3 regions of the Streptomyces sp. DSM 41931 genome follow, and region 1 is predicted to be linked to each of the others. Evidence: riboswitches for the same ligand, from Rfam matches in the RefSeq annotation. Region 1 holds a riboswitch; each other region holds the start of a gene.

Region 1 (6,812 bases):
TCGTCCGGGTGAGCGCGCGGGGGACGGGCACGGCGGCGGTCACGGCGACCACGCTCAGCAGGAGCAGGCAGTACGTCATGCCACGGGCTCCGGATCCTGTCGGAAGAAGCGGCTCGGGGACGTGCGGCGGGCGCGCGGCGTGACGGAACGACGCACCGCCCGACGCCCAGTATGACGGCGAAGGGCGGTGCGAGTCAGCGTGGTTGTGCGGTGCGGTAGGGCCGGTGGGGTCAGGACGCGGGGACCACTCGTCCCGTCACCTCGCCGAGGCCCACCCGCACCCCGTCCGGTCCCGGCGCCCAGGCGGACAGCGTCACCACGTCGCCGTCCTCCAGGAACGTCCGCTTGCCGTCGGGGAGTTCGAGCGGGTCGCGGCCGTTCCAGGTCAGCTCCAGCAGGGAGCCGCGCTCCCGTTCGGCGGGGCCGCTGACCGTGCCGGAGCCGTAGAGGTCGCCGGTGCGCAGGGAGGCGCCGTTCACCGTCATGTGGGCGAGCTGCTGGGCGGCCGTCCAGTACATGGTGGAGAAGGGGCACTCGGAGACGGTGTGACCGTTGATCGTCACGGTGATGCGCAGGTCGTAACCGCCGGGCTCCTCGCCGGAGTCGTCCAGGTACGGCAGGAGGCCGTGGGTGCGGTCGGGCGGGGCGACGCGGGCTTCGTCCAGGGCGTCCAGCGGGGTGATCCACGCCGACACCGAGGTGGCGAAGGACTTGCCGAGGAACGGGCCGAGGGGCACGTACTCCCAGGCCTGGATGTCGCGTGCGGACCAGTCGTTGAGCAGGCACAGGCCGAAGACGTGGTCGCGGTAGGCGCTCAGCGGCACGGGCCGGCCCTGCTCGGACGGGACGCCGACGACGAAGCCGACCTCGGCCTCGATGTCCAGCCGCACCGACGGGCCGAAGACGGGGGCGGCGTCGGCGGGCGCCTTGCGCTGGCCCGAAGGGCGCACCACGTCGGTGCCGGACACCACGACGGTGCCGGAGCGCCCGTGGTAACCGATCGGCAGGTGCTTCCAGTTGGGGGTCAGGGAGTCGGCGGCGTCGGGGCGGAAGATCTGCCCGACGTTCCGCGCGTGGTTCTCCGAGGCGTAGAAGTCGACGTAGTCCGCGACCTCGAACGGCAGATGGAGGGTCACCTCGGACAGCGGGTGGTAGAAGGGCCCGACGGTCTCCCGGTGTGCCGGGACCGTCACCCACGCGGTGAGCGCGCGGCGCACGTCCGACCATGCCGTACGGCCCGCCGCCAGCAGCGGGTTGAGGGTCGGGCGGGCGAGCAGGGAGGCGTAGGGGGAGCCCAGGGCGTGTGCCGCCGCGCCGGCGTCGAGGACGTGGTCGCCCAGCCGGACGCCCACGGTGCGCTCCGTCGAACCGGGGAGCGAGAAGACGCCGTACGGCAGGTTGTGCGGGCCGAAGGGGTCGCCCTCGGGGACATCGAAGGGGGGCATCGGGTGCTGCCTCGCTTTCGTGTGCGCGGGTGCGCCACGTGTCCGTGGCCGTGCCACACGTTACGGGGTCGCGTCCCGGGGGGCTCCTGATATGAGGGACGACTCACGGGGCCCGGGTCCGGTGGAGCGCACCGTGTAACGGTCAAAAGGGAAAACAGTTCTCAACCGGTCGCGATCCGTCGGCACAAGAAGGCAAATCGCACCCAATGCGAGGGCATACGGGCGCGGTGAATCGGACGGTCCTCTTCTCCGTATTCTCTGATCATGGCCGCACCCACCGATTGTTCTCTCATCGCCACCGACCTGGACGGGACGCTGCTGCGCGGTGACGACACCCTTTCCGACCGCTCCCTCGCCGCCCTCGCCCGGGCCGAGCGGGCCGGTGTCCGGCACCTCGTGGTGACGGGCCGCCCGGCCCCCAGAGTGCGGTCGCTGCTCGACGACCTCGGCTGTACGGGGCTCGCGGTGTGCGGACAGGGCGCGCAGGTCTACGACGCCGCCGCGCGGCGGATGCTGTGGTCGGTCCGGTTGGACCGGGAGCTGGCGGAGACCGCGCTCGGCAAGATCGAGGCCGAGGTGGGGGAGGTGTACGCCGCGGTCGACCAGGACGGGGTCGACGGGCTGACGCTGATCGAGCCGGGCTACCGGATGCCGCACCCGACGCTTCCGTCGGTGCGGGCGGAACGGCGCGACGACCTGTGGGCGCGGCCGATCAGCAAGGTGCTGCTGCGTCACCCGGAGCTGTCGGACGACGCGCTGGCGGCGGCTGCCCGGTCCGTGGTCGGCTCGCTGGCCACGGTCACGATGTCGGGGCCGGGCACGGTGGAGCTCCAGCCGTGCGGGGTGACCAAGGCGACCGGTCTGGCGCTGGCCGCCGAGCACCTGGGGCTGCGCCCCGAGGACACGATCGCCTTCGGGGACATGCCGAACGACGTCCCCATGTTCCGGTGGGCGGGCCACGGCGTCGCCATGGCCAACGCGCACCCCGAGCTGAAGGCGGTGGCCGACGAGGTCACCCTGTCGAACGAGGACGACGGCGTGGCCGTCGTCCTCGAGCGACTGTTCGGGCAGACGGCCGGGCTGGGCCGTCAGAGGTCGGCTCAGTACGCGCCGAAGACGTTGTCGATCGAGCCGTAGCGGTCGGCGGCGTAGTTGCAGGCCGCGGCGATGTTGGCGACCGGGTCGAACGGGTCGAAGGCGGTGCCGGGCACGTGGTACGCCTGGAAGGTCGGGTCGATGACCTGGAGCAGGCCCTTCGACGGGGTGCCCTTCGCGGCGTTGGAGTCCCACAGGTTGATGGCGGCCGGGTTGCCGGACGACTCCCGCATGATGTTGCGGTGGATGGCGTCGTAGGAGCCGGGTATGCCGTTCTGCGCCATGACGTCCATCGCCTCGCGGATCCAGCCGTCGAGGTTGTCCGGGTACGCGGTCGTGGAGGCGGCGGTGGTGGCCTGGGTCGTGGGGGCCGCGGAGGCGCTGGTGGCGCCGAACAGCGGCAGCGCGACCACGGCGACACCGGTGCCGGCGACGGCGAGGGTGCGGACGAGGCGGCGGGGCGAGGCGAAAGCGCGCATGTCTGGGTTCCTCTCCTACGCCTGCGAGGTGAGCTGTCGGGTTCGGGCGGGAGAGTGCCCGGCCGTGCCCCTGCGGGCATGGCTTCACCCCGAGCCGTCCCGGCGCGTGTCCGGTACGGCGGCTTACCTGGGTCCCCCGCTCCTGCCGTGCGTGAGTTGGTCGTCGGGTGTGATGCGGGTGGCGGCAGGACTAGGCGTCCACCCGGCAGGCCCGGAACGTATGCGAGAGCACATGTCGGGAACAAGTGCGACGATCACACAAGGCACCGTTTGATCTTGGGATGGGCGGTTTTGCGTGCTTGATCCTTTGCGGTCGCCAAGACTCAACTCCGTTGCCCGGAGCGGGAGGACGGGCCTGTGCGAGGGTGGCCCGGAGGCCGGCGTGCGCGTGACTCACCTCACGGGACGGCGGCCGCGAGAGCATTTGCGGCCAAGGGGAATTGGCGCATCAATGGCGGCAAATCGGACTCAGAGGTGGGGCAGGATGGTTCACGGGTCGCTGTGTCCGGGAAACAGAGGTATGTCCGTTGTTATCAGCCGATCAAAAACACTCCGCTTCTGATCCCGTATCGCCCTGCTTGAGACCCCGGGCCCTGGCGGTGATCGAAACACGACCGGATACGCTGACTCGAGTGGTGGCAGCGACCTATCGACAAACCGTGTAACCGCCAGCAGACACCAGCAGACAGGAGACCCCTCGTGACCGTCGTCGGGCCGTTCGGGCTGAGCGTGCGGGACCAGGCTCTGGAAGCCGATGTCCAGGCCGGATTGACGGCTGTCGAGGAAGGACTGCTCGAAGCCACCAAGAGCGCGGTGCCGTTCATCACGGAGGCCGCCCAGCACCTGGTGCGGGCCGGCGGCAAGCGGTTCCGCCCGCTGCTCGTCATGCTCTCCGCCCGGTTCGGGGACCCCTACGCGCCCGGCATCGTGCCGTCGGCCGTCGTGGTGGAGCTCACCCACCTGGCCACGCTGTACCACGACGACGTGATGGACGACGCCGAGGTGCGGCGCGGGGTCGCGAGCGCGAACGCCCGCTGGGGCAACTCGGTCGCCGTGCTCACCGGCGACTTCCTCTTCGCCCGTGCCTCGCACATCCTGGCCGACCTCGGCCCGGAGGCCGTGCGGGTGCAGGCCGAGGCGTTCGAGCGGCTGGTCACCGGCCAGATCCTGGAGACCGCGGGCCCGCAGGACGGTCGCGACCCGGTCGACCACTACCTGGACGTGCTCGGCGGCAAGACCGGCTCCCTCGTCGCCGTCTCCTGCCGGTTCGGCGCGATGATGTCCGGCGCCGACGAGACGGTCGTCGACGTCCTCACCCAGTACGGCGAGCGGCTCGGCGTCGCCTTCCAGCTCGCCGACGACGTCCTCGACATCGCCTCCGACTCCCACGAGTCGGGCAAGACCCCCGGCACCGACCTGCGCGAGGGCATCGCCACCCTGCCCGTGCTGCGGCTGCGCGAGCGGGCGGCCCGGCTGGGCCTCGCCGAGGACCTCGCCCTGTGCGAGCTGCTCGACTCCGACCTCACCGACGACGCCCGGCACGCCGAGGCGCTGCGCCTGCTGCGCGCCCACCCCGCGCTGGACCAGGCCCGCCGGGACACCGTGCGCTACGCCGAGGAGGCGCGCGCCGCGCTCGCCCCGCTGCCCGACGGCCCCGCCAAGTCGGCGCTCGTCGAGCTGTGCGACGCCGTGGTGCACCGGGCCGGCTGACCCGCCCGGCCCTCCTCCGTACGCCTCCGGTACCCGGGTGACCCCTACGGGGCGGGTGAGGCGCCGTCGTCCCGTGTCATACCGCAGCAGTACGCGCAGTTGAGCCCGCGGTCTGACGATTCCGTCCCGCGGTTTTGGTCAGATGGACCACGACGGACAACACCACTTCTCACCGGTTCGGGTGAGAATGGCGGCCCGGGCCGAACTGGTGCGAGGACACGGGACGGAAGCCGCCGCCGACCACGGAGGGCACACATGGCACCGAACGAGACCGACGACACGACGACCGCGGGGGAGGTCGAGGAGCCGCGCGCCGGCCGCCGCAGGGCCGCGCGGTACATCGTCCCGGTCACCGTGATGGGCGTGGCAGCCGCGACGATCGGACTCGTCCCGGCGCTCGCCGACTCCGGCGACCCCGACCTGCCGGACATCACCGCGGCGCAGCTCATCGAGAAGATCGCGCAGTCGGACGTGGAGCGGCTGTCCGGCACCGTGAAGATCACCACCGACCTCGGGCTGCCGGACCTCGGCGGCCTGGAGAGCGGCCTGCTGTCCGGCGCGGCGGGCGGCGAGGGCGGCGAGGGCGGTTCCTCCGCCGACCCCTCCGGCCGGCTCACCGAGCTGGCGTCCGGCACGCACACCCTGCGCGTCGCCGCCGACGGCCCGGACCGCCAGAAGCTGTCCCTGCTGGAGAACGCCGCCGAGTACAGCCTCATCCACAACGGCAAGGACGTCTGGGGCTACGACAGCGCGTCCAACGAGGTGTACCACGCCACCGTCGACGAGGCGGACACGAAGGAGCGGAGCGCGCAGCGGCCCCCGGCCACTCCGAAGGACTTCGCGGAGGAGGCGCTGAAGGCGGTCGACGACACCACGTCCGTGAAGGTCGACGGCACCGCCCAGGTGGCCGGCCGCGACGCCTACCGGCTGGTGGTCGAGCCCAAGCAGTCCGGGTCCACCGTCGGCGCCATCAGCATCGCCGTGGACCACGAGACGGGCATGCCGCTGAAGTTCACGCTCACCCCGGCCGGCGGCGGCTCGGCCGTCGTGGACGTCGGCTTCACCAAGGTGAGCTTCGACCGCCCGGATGCCTCCACGTTCCGGTTCACCCCGCCCAAGGGCGCCAAGGTGACCGAGGACACCGAACAGGACCGCGCCCACGGCGGCTTCGGCGGGAAGCCGGAGCGTGGCCCGAAGCCCGAGGAGGACCTCGCCAAGGGCCTCGACGGACTGAGGATGCTCGGCGAGGGCTGGAACACCGTCGCCACCTTCGACACCGGCACCGGCGCCGGCCTGCCCACCGAGGAGGCGGGCGGCGACCTCGGCGGCTTCCTCGGCTCGCTCGGCGACCAGGTCAAGGGCGACTTCGGCAAGGGCACCGTGTTCAGCACCCGCCTGGTCAACGCCCTCATCACCGAGGACGGCACGGTCTACGTGGGTACGGTCACCAAGGACGCGCTGGTGAAGGCGGCCGAGGCGGGGAAGTAGCTCCCCACCGGCACGGCGAGGGAACGGGGGAGCCGATGGACGCGACGTCCGCCAAGGAGCAGACACGCGACAGGCCGGCCGCGGGTGACGCCGTCGTCGTCACCCGCGGGCTGACCAAGCGTTACCGCGGCGGACAGCTCGCCGTGGACGGCCTGCACCTGACCGTCCCGGCGGGCAGCGTCTTCGGCTTCCTCGGCCCCAACGGCTCCGGCAAGACCACCACCATCCGCATGCTGATGGGCCTGATCGAGCCGACCTCCGGGACGGCTCACGTGCTGGGGCGCCCCATGCCCCGCTCCGCGCGCGCCGTCCTGCCGCATGTCGGCGCCCTCATCGAGGGCCCCGCCCTCTACGGCTTCCTCTCCGGCCGCGACAACCTCCTCCGGTACGACGCCGCCGACCCCACCGCCGACCCGCGCACCCGCACGGCCCGCGTCGCCGCCGCCCTGGACCGGGTGGGCCTCACGGCCGCCTCCGGCAAGAAGGCGCGGGCGTACTCCCTCGGCATGAAACAGCGCCTCGGTCTCGCCGCCGCCCTGCTGCGGCCCCGCCGGCTGCTGGTGCTGGACGAGCCGACCAACGGCCTCGACCCGCA
Region 2 (6,812 bases), 250 kb from region 1:
CGGTCACGCTGCTGCGGGCGGTGGCGGGTGTGCTGCTGGTGACGGCGGGCGCCTCCGGCATCTTCGTCCTGCGCGGCTCCGGCAGCCACCTCGGCGCGGTGCTGCAGGCCGCCCTCGCGGTCCTCGTCGGCATCACCCTGCTCGCCGGCCCCTACCTCGTTCGCATGACCCAGGACCTCTCCGAGGAGCGCCTGATGCGCATCCGCGCCCAGGAGCGGGCCGAGGTCGCCGCCCACGTCCACGACTCGGTGCTGCACACGCTCACGCTGATCCAGCGCAACGCGGACAACCCCGGCGAGGTGCGCCGTCTGGCCCGGGCCCAGGAGCGCGACCTGCGCGCCTGGCTCTACAAGCCGGAGGGGAACGGCAAGGACGAGGACGAGGAGCCCACCACCCTCGCCGAGGCGGTCAAGCGCAACGCCGCCGAGGTCGAGGACAAGCACGGCGTCCCCCTGGAGGTCGTCGTCGTGGGCGACTGCCCCCTGGACGAGAAGATCGGCGCGCAGATGCAGGCCGCGAGAGAAGCGATGGTCAACGCCGCCAAGTACGGTGGCGAGGGAGGCGCGGTCCAGGTCTACGCGGAGGTCGAGGGGAGGACGGTGTTCGTGTCCGTCCGGGACCGCGGTCCCGGGTTCGACCTCGACTCGATACCCGCCGACCGCATGGGCGTCAGAGAATCGATCATCGGCCGTATGGAACGCAACGGCGGCACGGCGCGGCTGCGCGCGGTGCCGGACGGCGGCACGGAGGTCGAGCTGGAGATGGAGAGGGCGGAGAAGACGTCATGAGCGAGCCGACCGAGGCGAACGCAGCGGCGGAAGCGGCACCGGGGGACGCGCCCGCGGAGCCGGCCGGCGGCACCGGGCGGCGCCGTGTGCGCGTGGTCCTCGTCGACGACCACCGCATGTTCCGTACGGGGGTCCAGGCGGAGATCGGGCAGACCGAGCAGACCGGCGTCGAGGTGGTCGGCGAGGCCGCCGACGTCGACCAGGCGGTCACCGTCATCACCGCGACCCGGCCCGAGGTGGTGCTGCTCGACGTGCACCTGCCCGGGGGCGGCGGTGTCGAAGTGCTGCGGCGCTGCGTCTCGTTGATGGGGGACGCGGAGCGGCCGGTGCGGTTCCTCGCGCTGTCCGTGTCGGACGCGGCGGAGGACGTCATCGGCGTCATCCGGGGCGGTGCGCGCGGCTATGTCACCAAGACGATCACGGGTGCCGACCTGATCGACTCGATCTTCCGGGTGCAGGAGGGCGACGCGGTGTTCTCGCCGCGGCTGGCCGGGTTCGTCCTGGACGCCTTCGCGTCGACGGACGCCCCGCCGGTGGACGAGGACCTCGACCGTCTCACCCAGCGCGAGCGGGAGGTGCTGCGGCTGATCGCCCGCGGTTACGCGTACAAGGAGATCGCCAAGCAGCTGTTCATCTCGGTGAAGACGGTGGAGTCGCATGTCTCCGCGGTGCTGCGCAAGCTGCAGTTGTCCAACCGCCATGAGCTGACCCGCTGGGCGACGGCCCGCCGCCTGGTCTGAGCTGCTGGGGGCCTGGATCATCTGCGTTGCCGATGTGGGGGGCCGCGCGCGGGTCACGGGTTGTGCGGAACTGTCGCCCATGGACCGTCGGATGACCGTAAGTGCCCGTGGGACCGGACACGGCGCTTCGCTCTCACTCAGGGTGATGACCGTTGGGGCGAAGGCGGGAAGGGTGAGGGCGGCGGAATGCCAGGGGACGCCCCTGGCTAGGCTCCGGCCTCATGGACGTACTTCTCCACATCTTCGTCGGTCTGCACATCATCGGCATCGCGTCGCTGCTCGGCGGCTTCCTCACCCAGATGAAGGCGATGGGCGCGGGCACCGCCCGCTTCGTCCCCGCGATGCTGCACGGCGCGCTGACGATGCTGGTCACGGGCGTCGTGCTGGTGGGCCTCAACCAGGCCCAGGACTATGCCGTGGACAACATAAAGATCGGCGTGAAGCTGGCGCTGCTGATCGTGATCCTCGGCCTGGTCTACGTGAAGCGGGACGAGGAGAAGGTGGACAAGGGCGTCTTCGGCCTGGTCGGCCTGCTGACCGTGGCCAACATCTTCATCGCGGTCCTCTGGACCTGAGCCCGCTCCCGGAACGCCGGGCCCCGGCGTCGACACGACACCGCCGACCGAGCCGTCTCCGGCCCGGCCGGCGGTGTCGTCGTAGACCCGTCGGCACCCGGCCGTCAGGCCGGGCGGACGATGCTGTGGATCGCGGAGTCGCCGTCGTAGTAGATGGACTCCTCGCGGACGTACGTGCCCGGCTTCGGGGCGTGGATCATCATCCCGTTGCCGATGTAGATGCCCACGTGGGTGACGTCGTCGTAGAAGAAGACCAGGTCGCCGGGCTGGGCCTGGGACACCGGGACGGTGGTGCCGGCGTTCACCTGGTCGTAGGTGGTGCGCGGGAGGGAGACGCCGGCGGCCTTCCAGGCGGCCTGGGTCAGCCCCGAGCAGTCGTAGGAGCCGGGACCGGTCGCGCCCCAGACGTACGGCTTGCCGATCTGCGCGCGGGCGAAGGCGAGGGCCTTCTCGGCCTTGGCGGCGTACGAGGAGTCGGCCGGCGGGGTGTCGGCCGAGCCGGTGGAGCCGGACCCGGAGCTCTCCGAGGTGCCGCCGCTCTGCTGCGCGGCCTCCTCGCGGGCCTGCTCCTGCGCCGCCTGCTGCCGGGCCAGCTCCGCGGCCTTGCGGGCGGCCTCCTCCTGCTTGCGCTTCTCGATCGCGGCGAGCCGCGCCTTCTCCTCGGCGGTCAGCTTCGACAGCAGTTCACGCGCGTCGGCGAGCTTCTTCTGGACGGTGGCCTTGGCCGTCTTCAGATCGCCCTGCGTCTCGGTGAGCGTGCGGAGGCTCTCGGTGGCCTCCTGCCGCTTCTTCATCGTCTCGGTCTGCTGGGTGACGTAGTCGTCCACCGCCGCCTTCTGGCGGCCGGTCATCCGGTCCAGCACCTGGCGCTGGTCGAAGACGTCCTGCGGTGTCTCCGCGAGCAGGAAGGTCGCGGTGTCGGGCATGCCCGCGCCGGTGCGGTACTGGGCGGCCGCGTAGGAGCCCAGCTCCGCGCGCGCCTCGTTCAGCTTCTGTGTGCGCTGCGCCACGTCGTCGAGGAGGGTGTCGACGCGCTTGCGCTGCTTGGTGGTCTTCTCCTTGGCCGCGTTGTACTTCTCGGTCGCCGACTCGGCCTGACGGTAGAGGTCGCCGACCTTCTTCTCGACCTCCTCCAGGCTCGGCCGGTCGTCGCCGGGAGCGGCGTCGGCGGTCTGGGAGAGCAGGGCCACGGAGGTGAGCGCGGCCGTGGCGAGGGCCGGGGTGCGTATGCCTGCCACGCGCGTGCCGGGGGTGCGCGACTTGCGGTGCGACGCCAAGGGAGGCGACTCCTTCCAGTGCTCCGCCTACCGGGTTAGCTGTCGGGTTCGGGCGGGTGGTTCGGAAGGGTTGCCCTACGGCCGCTCCCTGCGGGAGTGGGCCGATTCACCCCAGGTCTCGGTGGGTCCCCGGCTCCGGCTGCCACGGGGGCAGTGACGGACTCGGCGGGGGCCGCGCGGTCCGGCGAGGTTCGCCGGCGGGGGACGAGCGGCCCGGACCGCACGGTAGCCAACTGGTGTGGCGCTTGTGAAGGTTGATGGGTGATATGCCCGATACATTTTCGTGACCTCGTCGGCGGTGTCACTCAGAGTGAGGCGCTGACCGTGGAGGGTGCCCGCCGCGGTACCCACGGAAGGGGCCGCGGGATGTTTCCGGGGCGGCCCCGGGTTGTCGGTGGAGCGCCCTAGACTCGGAGAGCGATGAGCAGCCTCTTTGACGACAGCTTCCTGGCGGACCTCCAGGCCCAGCGCGGCCCGGCGGACGAGCCCCCGCCGCCACCCGAGGACGAGCACGCCCCGGAGCCCCTCCCGGACGACCTGTTCGGCGGGAAGTTCGACGTGCCACCGGAGCGGGACGCCTACTACCGGGACGGCGCCCCGCGCCCGGTGGTCGACTCCGCCGCGCTGCTGGAGGGGCTCAACGACAACCAGCGCGCCGCGGTGGTGCACTCCGGCTCCCCCCTGCTCATCGTCGCCGGAGCCGGTTCCGGCAAGACCCGCGTGCTCACCCACCGCATCGCCTACCTGCTCGCCGAGCGGGGCGTGCACCCGGGCCAGATCCTCGCGATCACCTTCACCAACAAGGCCGCGGGCGAGATGAAGGAGCGCGTCGAGCAGCTCGTCGGCCCCCGGGCGAACGCGATGTGGGTCATGACCTTCCACAGCGCGTGCGTCCGGATCCTGCGCCGCGAGTCCAAGAAGCTGGGCTTCACGTCGTCCTTCTCGATCTACGACGCCGCCGACTCCAAGCGCCTGATGGCCCTGGTCTGCCGCGACCTGGACCTCGACCCCAAGCGCTTCCCGCCGAAGTCCTTCAGCGCCAAGATCAGCAACCTGAAGAACGAGCTGATCGACGAGGAGGACTTCGCCGCCCAGGCGACCGACGGTTTCGAGAAGACCCTCGCCCAGGCCTACGCGCTCTACCAGTCCCGCCTGCGCGAGGCGAACGCGCTGGACTTCGACGACCTGATCATGACGACGGTCAATCTGCTCCGCGCCTTCCCCGACGTCGCCGAGCACTACCGCCGCCGCTTCCGGCACGTCATGGTCGACGAGTACCAGGACACCAACCACGCCCAGTACGCCCTGGTGCGCGAGCTGGTCGGGGGCGCCTCCGAGCACCCCGTCGACGTCCCGCCGGAGGCCGAGGTGCCGCCCGCCGAGCTGTGCGTGGTGGGCGACGCCGACCAGTCCATCTACGCCTTCCGCGGCGCGACGATCCGCAACATCCTCCAGTTCGAGGAGGACTACCCGGACGCGACGACGATCCTGCTGGAGCAGAACTACCGCTCCACGCAGACGATCCTGTCCGCTGCCAACGCCGTCATCGAGCGCAACGAGTCCCGCCGCCCGAAGAACCTGTGGACGAACGCCGGCACCGGTTCGCTCATCACCGGCTACGTCGCCGACACCGAGCACGACGAGGCGCAGTTCGTCGCCGACGAGATAGACCGTCTCACGGACACGGGCAAGGCCAAGGCGGGCGACGTCGCCGTCTTCTACCGCACCAACGCCCAGTCGCGTGTCTTCGAGGAGATCTTCATCCGCGTCGGCCTGCCCTACAAGGTCGTCGGCGGCGTCCGCTTCTACGAGCGCAAGGAGGTCCGGGACGTCCTGGCCTACCTGCGGGTGCTGGCCAACCCCGAGGACGCGGTGCCGCTGCGCCGCATCCTCAACGTCCCCAAGCGCGGCATCGGCGACCGCGCCGAGGCCATGATCGACGCGCTGGCCCAGCGGGAGAAGATCAGCTTCCCGCAGGCGCTCAAGCGCGTCGACGAGGCGTACGGCATGGCCGCCCGGTCGGCGAACGCCGTCAAGCGGTTCAACACGCTGATGGAGGACCTCCGTACGGTCGTCGAGTCGGGGGTGGGTCCGGCGACGGTCCTCGAGGCCATCCTCGAACGCACCGGATACCTCGCCGAGTTGCAGGCCTCCACCGACCCGCAGGACGAGACCCGCATCGAGAACCTCCAGGAACTCGCGGCCGTCGCCCTGGAGTTCGAGCAGGAGCGCGGCGAGGGCGAGACCGGCACGCTGGCCGACTTCCTTGAGCAGGTCGCCCTGGTCGCCGACTCCGACCAGATCCCCGACGAGGAGGACGGCGACGGCGTCATCACGCTGATGACCCTGCACACCGCCAAGGGCCTGGAGTTCCCGGTCGTCTTCCTCACCGGCATGGAGGACGGCGTCTTCCCGCACATGCGCGCCCTCGGCCAGACCAAGGAGCTCGAGGAGGAGCGCCGCCTGGCGTACGTAGGCATCACGCGCGCCCGGGAGCGGCTCTACCTCACCCGGTCGACGATGCGCAGCGCCTGGGGCCAGCCGTCGTACAACCCGCCCTCGCGGTTCCTGGAGGAGATCCCGGCCACGCATGTGGAGTGGAAGAGGACCGGGGCCAGTGGGCCGGTGGCCTCCGGCGCCGTGTCCGGCGTGGCGGCGTCGCTGTCGTCGACCCGCTCCCGCTCGTCCGCGTCGGGCGCGTCCGGCTTCGCCACCCGCCGCACCTCGGAGAAGCCCGTGGTGTCGCTGGCGGTCGGGGACCGGGTCACGCACGACCAGTTCGGCCTGGGCACGGTCGTCGCGGTGAAGGGCACGGGAGCGAACGCGGAGGCGACGATCGACTTCGGCGACGAGAAGCCCAAGCGCCTGCTGCTGCGGTACGCGCCGGTGGAGAAGCTCTAGCGGCAAGAACGACGGCCCGTCGGGGGCCGGGGCCCGCCCCGGCACCGCGACGGGCGAGCCGCGATACGGGTCGGCCTAGGTCGGTTCGAGGCCGTGGCTGCGGAACCAGGCGAGCGGGTCGATCGCCGAGCCGCCGCCGGGGCGCACCTCGAAGTGCAGGTGCGGTCCGGTCGAGTTGCCGGAGTTCCCGGAGAACGCGATCTGGTCGCCTGCCTTAACGGTCGCGCCGGGGGGCACCTGGTAGGTGGAGAGGTGGCAGTACCACGTCTCCGTGCCGTCCATCGCGGTCACGATCAGCATGTTGCCGTAGGCGGAGTTGTACTGCGTGCGCACCGTGCCGTCGGTCGCGGCGAGTACGGGAGTGCCGTAGGAGACGGGGAAGTCGATGCCGCTGTGGAGGGACATCCAGTTGATGCCGGACTGGCCGTAGTAGGCGCTGAGTCCGTGCTGCGCCACCGGGAGCGCGAACTTCGGGCGGAGCCGCTCCTTGCGGGCCGCCTCCTCGGCCGCCCGCCTGCGCTCCAGCTCCTG
Region 3 (6,812 bases), 800 kb from region 1:
TCTACCTCGGCAACGCCTTCGGCACCGACCAGCTCACCGGAGGCAGCGGCATCGCCTCGGTCACCGCGGCGACCTTCTTCGTCCGCATCGTCATGTCGCCCTTCGCGCACCCCCTGTTCACCGTGCTCACCGGCATCGGTTTCGGTGCGGCCGCGCTGGCCGCCGACCGGCAGCGGGTGCGGCGCGTGCTGCTGCCGCTCGCCGGGCTGCTCCTCGCGATGGGCATGCACGCGCTGTGGAACGGCTCCGCCACGCTCGGCCAGTTCGGCTTCATCGCGGTGTACGGGGCCTTCATGGTGCCGGCGTTCGGGCTGCTGACCTGGCTGGTGGTGTGGACGCGGCAGCGGGAGCTGCGGACCGTGCGCACGGAGCTGCCCGCGTACGCGGTGGCCGGCTGGCTGCGCCCGGCGGAGCCGTTCGCGCTGGGCTCGATGCGCGCGCGGCGCCTCGCCCGGAAGTTCGCCCGCGAGCACGGGGGCAGGCCCGCGGCGAGGGCGGTCGCCCAGTACGAGGCGTACGCGACGTCGCTGGCGTTCCTGCGTCACCGGGGCCGCGCGGGGAAGGCGGGGGCGGACTTCGTGACGCGGGAGCGGGAGCTGCTGCTGGAGCTGTGGCGCCGGCGCGCGGCGGCCCGCCCGGCGCTGGAGCACGCGGCCCGGCTCACGGCGCCCCCGGTGCCGTACGGCGCGGGATGGGCGTACGGGCCCGTCCCCGCACGGTGGCCGGCGCAGGGGCAGCCGCCGTATCCGGCGTACGGGGAGAACCCCTACCGCCGCTGAGCGGAGCCCCGGACATGCGGAACCGGCAGCCCTGACGTCGGGGGGTCGTCGTCGGGGCTGCCGGCGTTCACGGCGTCGGCGGCCGGGACACGGCCGCCGGGGTGGTTCAGATGCTGAGGCCCTTGCCGGCCAGCCAGGCGGCCGGGTCGACGCCGCCGGAGGTGCCGGCGGGGTGGACCTCGAGGTGGAGGTGGGCGCCGGTCACGTTGCCGGTCGCGCCGACGCGGCCGATCACGTCGCCGGTGTTGACCTTCTGGCCGACGCTGACGTTGATCGACGACTGGTGCGCGTACCAGACCTCGGTGCCGTCGTCGAGGGTGAGCACGGTCTTGTAGCCGTACGAGCCGTCCCAGCCGGCGGAGGTGATCGTGCCGGTGTGGACCGCCTTGATCAGGGTGCCGGTGGGGGCGGCGAAGTCCAGGCCGGTGTGGTAGCCGGAGGACCAGTAGGCGCCGGCCTGACCGAACGTCGAGGTGATGGTGTACGAGGAGGTCGGCAGGGCGTACTGCTTGGCCAGCTCGGCGAGGCGCTCGGCCTCGGCCTTCTTCGCGGCCTCCTCCTCCGCCTTCTTCTTGGCGGCCTCGGCCTTCTCCTTGGCCTCCTGCTCCGCCTTGGCGGCGGCCTCGGCGGCCTCCTTCTCGGCGGCGGCGAGGGCGGCGGCCTGCGCCTTGCTCTGCGCCTGGCCCTGCTGCTGCTCGACCTGGGCCATGATGCGGGCGCGCAGCGCCTCGCCGGCGTCGGCGGTGGCGCCCTCCTCGGCGTCGGCGGTGACCATGCCGATGTCGCTGAGGGGGGTGCTGGAGCCCTTCGGCGTTTCCTCGTCGGAGATGAGGGAACCCACGTTGGGGAGGTCGGGCATGGAGATGGAGACGGGCGGCTTGCCGGTCTGGGCGCTGGCCATGCCGCCGGCGCCGACGGCGGCTATGACGCCGACGCCCAGGACGGTGGAGCTGCGGGCGAGTCCGCCTCCGCGCTGCTTGGCGACGCGGTGCCGGCCACGCACGGGCCGCACGGACTCCGCGGTGGGGTTCCACTCCTCGAAGGGCCCCTCGTCGGCACCGGGGGCGCCGTAGGCGAAGGTGTCGCTCGGCTTGAACGGGGCCTCGGGGGCAGGCGGGTTGGACGCCACGTGGGCGCGCTCCTTTCCTTCCTTCTTCGCCTACCGGGTTAGCTGACGGGTTCGGAGCAGGAAGGTCTCCTACGCGCGTATACGAACCGTGACGTCACGGCGGTATCCGCCCGATTCACCCCATGGTGGTGGTTCCCCGGTTCCCTTGCGGGATTCGGCGCGTGCGCACGGAGCCGACGTCTGTGACGGCTGGGACGACCGCGCTGCGTTATCGAACGTTAATAGACGCAGGGGCCGGATTCCAAGCCGTTCCTCTTGATCGTTAACGATTTCCGCACGGACTTAAGCGCCATCAGCGGGCGAAAACGGGCGAGTTGACTGCGCCTCGGGCGACCGGTCGAACCTGACGGGGCGCCAGTTGCCATGCACTGCGGGGCCGTTCGCTCACTGTGCGTGAAGGGCGGGGGAACGAGTGCCGTCAGGGAGAAACACCGAGGGCCGGAACCCTTTCGGATTCCGGCCCTCGGCCTTCAGTAGCGGGGACAGGATTTGAACCTGCGACCTCTGGGTTATGAGCCCAGCGAGCTACCGAGCTGCTCCACCCCGCGTCGGTAGACACCAGTGTACGGCATCCGCGGGGTCCTCCGCACACACCTTCCCCGCAGGCGCGTTCAGCGGCCCAGGAGGTGCCCGTTCGGCGCCTTGGCGCGCTGCTCGAACTCCGGCAGGACCAGCACCGTGGCGCCCCCGTCGGCCAGTACGGCGCTGCCGTCGGCGTCCGTCACGAAGGTGTCCGGCTCCCGCCAGGCCGTGACCACCCGGCGCACCCCCGCGTCCAGGATCAGCCGCGCGCAGGGCGCCGGCCGGGACGCGCGGCGGGCGCACGGCTCCAGGCTGGAGTAGACCGTGGCGCCGGCCAGTCGCGGGTCGGTGGGGTCTGCCTTGGCCAGCGCGGCCTCCTCCGCGTGCACCACGGGGTCGTCGCCCTCGCGGGAGTGGCCCCGCGCCAGCTCGGTGCCGTCGGCGGCGACCACGACCGCGCCGACGCTGAACGCGGTCTCGGAGGGCGGGCACCGCGCGGCCAGCTCGCAGGCGAGGGCGAGCCAGTGGCGGTCGGCCGCGGACGGCAGCGCGCCGGCGCCGGGCGCGGTGGGCTCGTAGCGCATCAGGACGACGTCGCCTACGGGCCGGGTCTCGACCAGGCGCAGCCGCCCGCCCTGGTAGCTGCCGGGACCGAACAGACGGGGGGCGTCCGGGTCGCCGACGAACAGCGGGGCGAGGACGAGCTGCAGCTCGTCGGCGAGGCCCTGGGTCATCAGCTGGGTGTGGATCCGCCCGCCGCCCTCCACCATCAGCCGCCGCACCCTGCGCACGTCGTGCAGGTGCTCCAGCAGCCGCCGCCAGTCCAGGGCGTCGCCGAGCGGCACGACGTCTGCGGCGATGCCCAGGGCGCGGGCCCGTTCGGCGCCCTTGCCGGTGGTGTACAGGACCTTCTCGCCGCCGGTGTGCCAGAAACGGGCCGTCGGGTCCAGGTCGCCGGAACCGCTCACCGTGACCTTCAGCGGGTACTCCGGGCGGCCGTCGGCGATCCGGGCGGAGCGGCGCTCGGGCGAGTTGACCAGCAGCCGGGGGTTGTCGGCGCGGATCGTGCCGGCGCCGACCAGGATGGCGTCCACGGACGCCCGTACCTCGTCGACCCGGTCGAAGTCGGCCGGGCTCGACAGCAGCAGCCGCTCCGGGCCGGTGTCGTCCAGGTAGCCGTCGAGGGAGACGGCGGCGGACAGCAGGACGTACGGGTACGGCATCGGCGGGCTCTCCCGGGTGCGGGCGGCGGCGGGACCGCTGCGCGGTCCGGCTCCAGTCTGGCAACCCGTGCGACCGGGAGCGGAGGTCAGGGCTCGATCAGGCCGACCCGGATGGCGTACCGGGTGAGCTCCAGCCGGTCCCTGAGGCCCAGCTTGGCGAGCAGGTTGGCGCGGTGCCGCTCCACCGTCTTGGGGCTGATCACCAGCATGTCCGCGATCTGCTGGGAGGTGTGGCCCTCGGCGACGAGCTTGAGGATCTGCTCCTCGCGGTCGGTGATGGCCTTCGCGGGCAGGGTCCGGCCCTCCCGCGCCAGGTCGAGGTAGTTGTGGATGAGGGCGTTGACCGCCCCCGGGTAGAGGAAGGGCTCGCCCCGCATGGTGGCGTGACAGGCCTCGACGAGGTCGCGGTCGGCGACCGACTTGAGGACGTAGCCGGAGGCGCCGGCGGCCAGGGCCTCGAAGAAGAACTGCTCGTTGTCGTACATGGTCAGCACGAGGATCCGGGTCTCCGGCAGGGTGCGGGAGAGTTCACGGGCCGCTTGCAGACCGGTCAGGCGCGGCATGGCGATGTCGAGGATGGCCAGGGCGGGGCGGTGCTCGCGGGCCAGCTCGAGGGCTTCCGCGCCGTCGGCGGCCTCGGCCACCACGGTCAGGTCCGGTTCGCCGTCCAGGATGAGACGGACCCCCCGGCGGACCAGCGCGTGGTCGTCGGCGAGGAGGATGCGGGTGGGGGCGGCGTCGGTCATGGTTCAGCGTTTCCGGTCGGGGACGTCGGTCACGGGGGCGGGGCGTGCGCGGGCGCGGACCGGCGCACGGCGGCGGGGGTGGTCGAGGGGACGGACGTCCGCACGGGCCGTACGGGAACGAGGACGTGCGCGGGGAAACGCGCGGGGACGGGCACGGCGAGCCGCAGCTCGGTGCCGCCGCCCGCGCGCGGCTCCACGGCCAGCTCGGCGCCCACCAGCAGCGCCCGCTCCCGCATGCCGCGGATGCCGGCGCCCTCGTCCGCGCCGCCGATGCCGCGGCCGTCGTCGCGGACCCGCAGCCCGACCCCGCCGGGCGTGCGGCGCAGGGCCAGCTCGGCGCGGCGCGCCCCCGCGTGCCGCGCGATGTTGGTGAGGCCCTCCTGGGCGACCCGGTAGAGCACCAGCTCCGACTCCCGGTCCAGCTCGGGCAGGTCGGGGTCGAGGCAGTGCTGCACGGTCAGTCCGGGCCCGCCGAACTCGGTGGCGAGCGCCTTGAGGGCACTGGCCAGGCCCAGCTCGTCCAGCACGCCGGGGCGCAGCCGGCGCGCGATCCGCCGGATCTCCTCCAGGGAGGCGCGGGTGGTCTCCTGCACCTGGCGCAGCTCGTCGCCGAGCTCGGCCGGGGCGTGGTCGGCGGCCCGCTTGAGCTGCAGCAGCACCGCCGTCAGCGACTGGCCGACCTCGTCGTGCAGCTCGCGGGCGATGCGGCGGCGCTCCGCCTCCTGCGCGGACAGGGCCCGCGCGCTGCTGGTGGCCCGCTCGTCCTCCAGCCGGTCGAGCATGGTGTTGTACGTGGTGATCAGCTCGGCGATCTCGCCGCGCCCGCCGACCGCGGTCCGGTGTCCCGGGCGGAGCAGGTCGGTGGCGTTCATGGCGCGGGTGAGGCGCTGCAGCGGGGCGAGTCCCACGCGCAGCAGCAGGGCGTTGGCGACGAGCATGGCGGCCAGCCCCACGGTGAGCACCGCGGCCTCGGTGAGCAGCACCGGCGTGGACACGGTGACGGGTCCGAGGAGCAGGGCGGTGGCGACGATCAGCACGACGGCGTTCAGCAGGAAGATGCGCCAGAACAGAGGCACCTGGTTCCGCCTCCTCGCCGTCGGTGTGCTCAAGGCTCCGACAGCCCGCGACCGGGGGCGCGGCGCGGGCCGTCACCGTCCAGCCTCCGCCCCTCACCGGGGGCGGCGCCATCGGTGACAGTCCCCATTTTCCGGCGTGGACGGGCCCCTGCCCGTGGTCCCGTGCGTACCGGTCCCCCCTGGAGTTGGGGGGCGCGACGGATGGCTCCGGCCGTGCGCCCCGGGCGACCCTGGGGGACCGTACCGGGCGGGTGACGACCTTCGCACACGGGCAAACTCCTGGAAGACCGGCCCGAGTTCGCGGCAAGCCGGCGGTTCGCGCACGTCCCGGTGCCCGGAGCGACGGCCGTCGACGGTGTGACCGGGCGGCCACCCCCTGGGAAGGAGGAGCCGTGCCCCAGTCCGACGACGATCGCCTGGTCGACCTCGCGGCCCGAATCGAGCACGAGGACCCCCGTTTCGCCCGTTCCCTCACCAACGGCCGCCCGACCCGCCCGCGCGAGTACCGGCGGACCGGCGCCTGGTGGGTGCTGATCGCCGGGCTGGGCATGCTGGTCGCGGGCATCGTCGTCCCCGACGGGCTGCTGATCGCGGCCGGCCTGGTGACCAGCGGCATCGGCGTGCAGCTCATCGACCCCTACCGGCGCCCGGACGAGGACGACGCCCGGCGCCCGTCACCCCGCTGATCCGCGCCTTCGCGGACACGCGAACGGCGCTCGTGCCGGCCGCGGCCGGTGCGAGCGCCGTTCCGCGCGTCGGGGTCTCCCCCTCGCGCGCGAGGTAGGCCCTGTGGGACTCGAACCCACAACCAATGGATTAAAAGTCCACTGCTCTGCCAATTGAGCTAAGGGCCCCTGGCGATGTTGCCTCCCCGAGCATAGCCGGACGCGGCCGGAGAGCCGATCGGGTATCGGGCAGGCGCGTTGCGGCCGGAGGGGGCTCGTATGCGCGAGGGCCCGCGCGACGCGTGTCGTGCGGGCCCTCGGCGGTCACTTCGGTGAGGCGGTGTCAGCCGTTGCGCTTCCAGCGCGGCTTGTCCTCGCGGCGCTGGAACGAGCCGCCGCCACGGTGGTCGTCACGTCGGCCGTACGGGCGGTCATGGCCGCCGGAGCGGAAGCCCGGGCGGTCGCCCTGACGGTCGCGGTTGAACGGGCGGTCGCTGCCCCGGTGGCCGCCGGGACGGTCGTCACGGCGGAAGCCGCCGCGGTCACCGCCGTCACGGCGCTCGAAGGAACGGCCCCCGCGGTCGCCGCGGTCGTCACGGCGCTCGAAGGGACGGCCGCCCCGGTCGTCACGGCGGTCGTCCCGACGGAAGCCGCCACGGTCACCGCGGTCAC

Evidence for each region. Region 1 has a riboswitch for cyclic di-AMP ahead of ACP7TJ_RS19040 (transglycosylase SLT domain-containing protein). Riboswitches for the same ligand answer to the same signal wherever they lie in the genome.
Region 2: linked by a shared signal. The riboswitch ahead of ACP7TJ_RS20235 (C40 family peptidase) and the one ahead of ACP7TJ_RS19040 (transglycosylase SLT domain-containing protein) in region 1 are both predicted to bind cyclic di-AMP.
Region 3: linked by a shared signal. The riboswitch ahead of ACP7TJ_RS15175 (M23 family metallopeptidase) and the one ahead of ACP7TJ_RS19040 (transglycosylase SLT domain-containing protein) in region 1 are both predicted to bind cyclic di-AMP.

What each region holds. Positions count from the first base shown of each region.
Region 1 is NZ_CP189902.1:4,076,096-4,082,907, forward strand. Features, by position in the region: gene ACP7TJ_RS19025 (M56 family metallopeptidase) at 1-79, opposite strand, end outside; gene fahA (fumarylacetoacetase) at 231-1,445, opposite strand; gene ACP7TJ_RS19035 (HAD family hydrolase) at 1,710-2,582, shown strand; gene ACP7TJ_RS19040 (transglycosylase SLT domain-containing protein) at 2,546-3,019, opposite strand; cyclic di-AMP (ydaO/yuaA leader) riboswitch at 3,023-3,150, opposite strand; gene ACP7TJ_RS19045 (polyprenyl synthetase family protein) at 3,719-4,729, shown strand; gene ACP7TJ_RS19050 (LolA family protein) at 4,985-6,217, shown strand; gene ACP7TJ_RS19055 (ABC transporter ATP-binding protein) at 6,253-6,812, shown strand, end outside.
Region 2 is NZ_CP189902.1:4,330,409-4,337,220, forward strand. Features, by position in the region: gene ACP7TJ_RS20220 (ATP-binding protein) at 1-788, shown strand, start outside; gene ACP7TJ_RS20225 (LuxR C-terminal-related transcriptional regulator) at 785-1,528, shown strand; gene ACP7TJ_RS20230 (hypothetical protein) at 1,750-2,103, shown strand; gene ACP7TJ_RS20235 (C40 family peptidase) at 2,208-3,380, opposite strand; cyclic di-AMP (ydaO/yuaA leader) riboswitch at 3,388-3,543, opposite strand; gene pcrA (DNA helicase PcrA) at 3,801-6,281, shown strand; gene ACP7TJ_RS20245 (M23 family metallopeptidase) at 6,357-6,812, opposite strand, start outside.
Region 3 is NZ_CP189902.1:3,276,352-3,283,163, forward strand. Features, by position in the region: gene ACP7TJ_RS15170 (PrsW family intramembrane metalloprotease) at 1-779, shown strand, start outside; gene ACP7TJ_RS15175 (M23 family metallopeptidase) at 886-1,908, opposite strand; cyclic di-AMP (ydaO/yuaA leader) riboswitch at 1,921-2,078, opposite strand; tRNA gene ACP7TJ_RS15180 (tRNA-Met) at 2,383-2,456, opposite strand; gene ACP7TJ_RS15185 (dihydrofolate reductase family protein) at 2,520-3,653, opposite strand; gene ACP7TJ_RS15190 (response regulator) at 3,740-4,399, opposite strand; gene ACP7TJ_RS15195 (HAMP domain-containing sensor histidine kinase) at 4,429-5,475, opposite strand; gene ACP7TJ_RS15200 (DUF3040 domain-containing protein) at 5,868-6,161, shown strand; tRNA gene ACP7TJ_RS15205 (tRNA-Lys) at 6,257-6,329, opposite strand; gene ACP7TJ_RS15210 (DEAD/DEAH box helicase) at 6,484-6,812, opposite strand, start outside.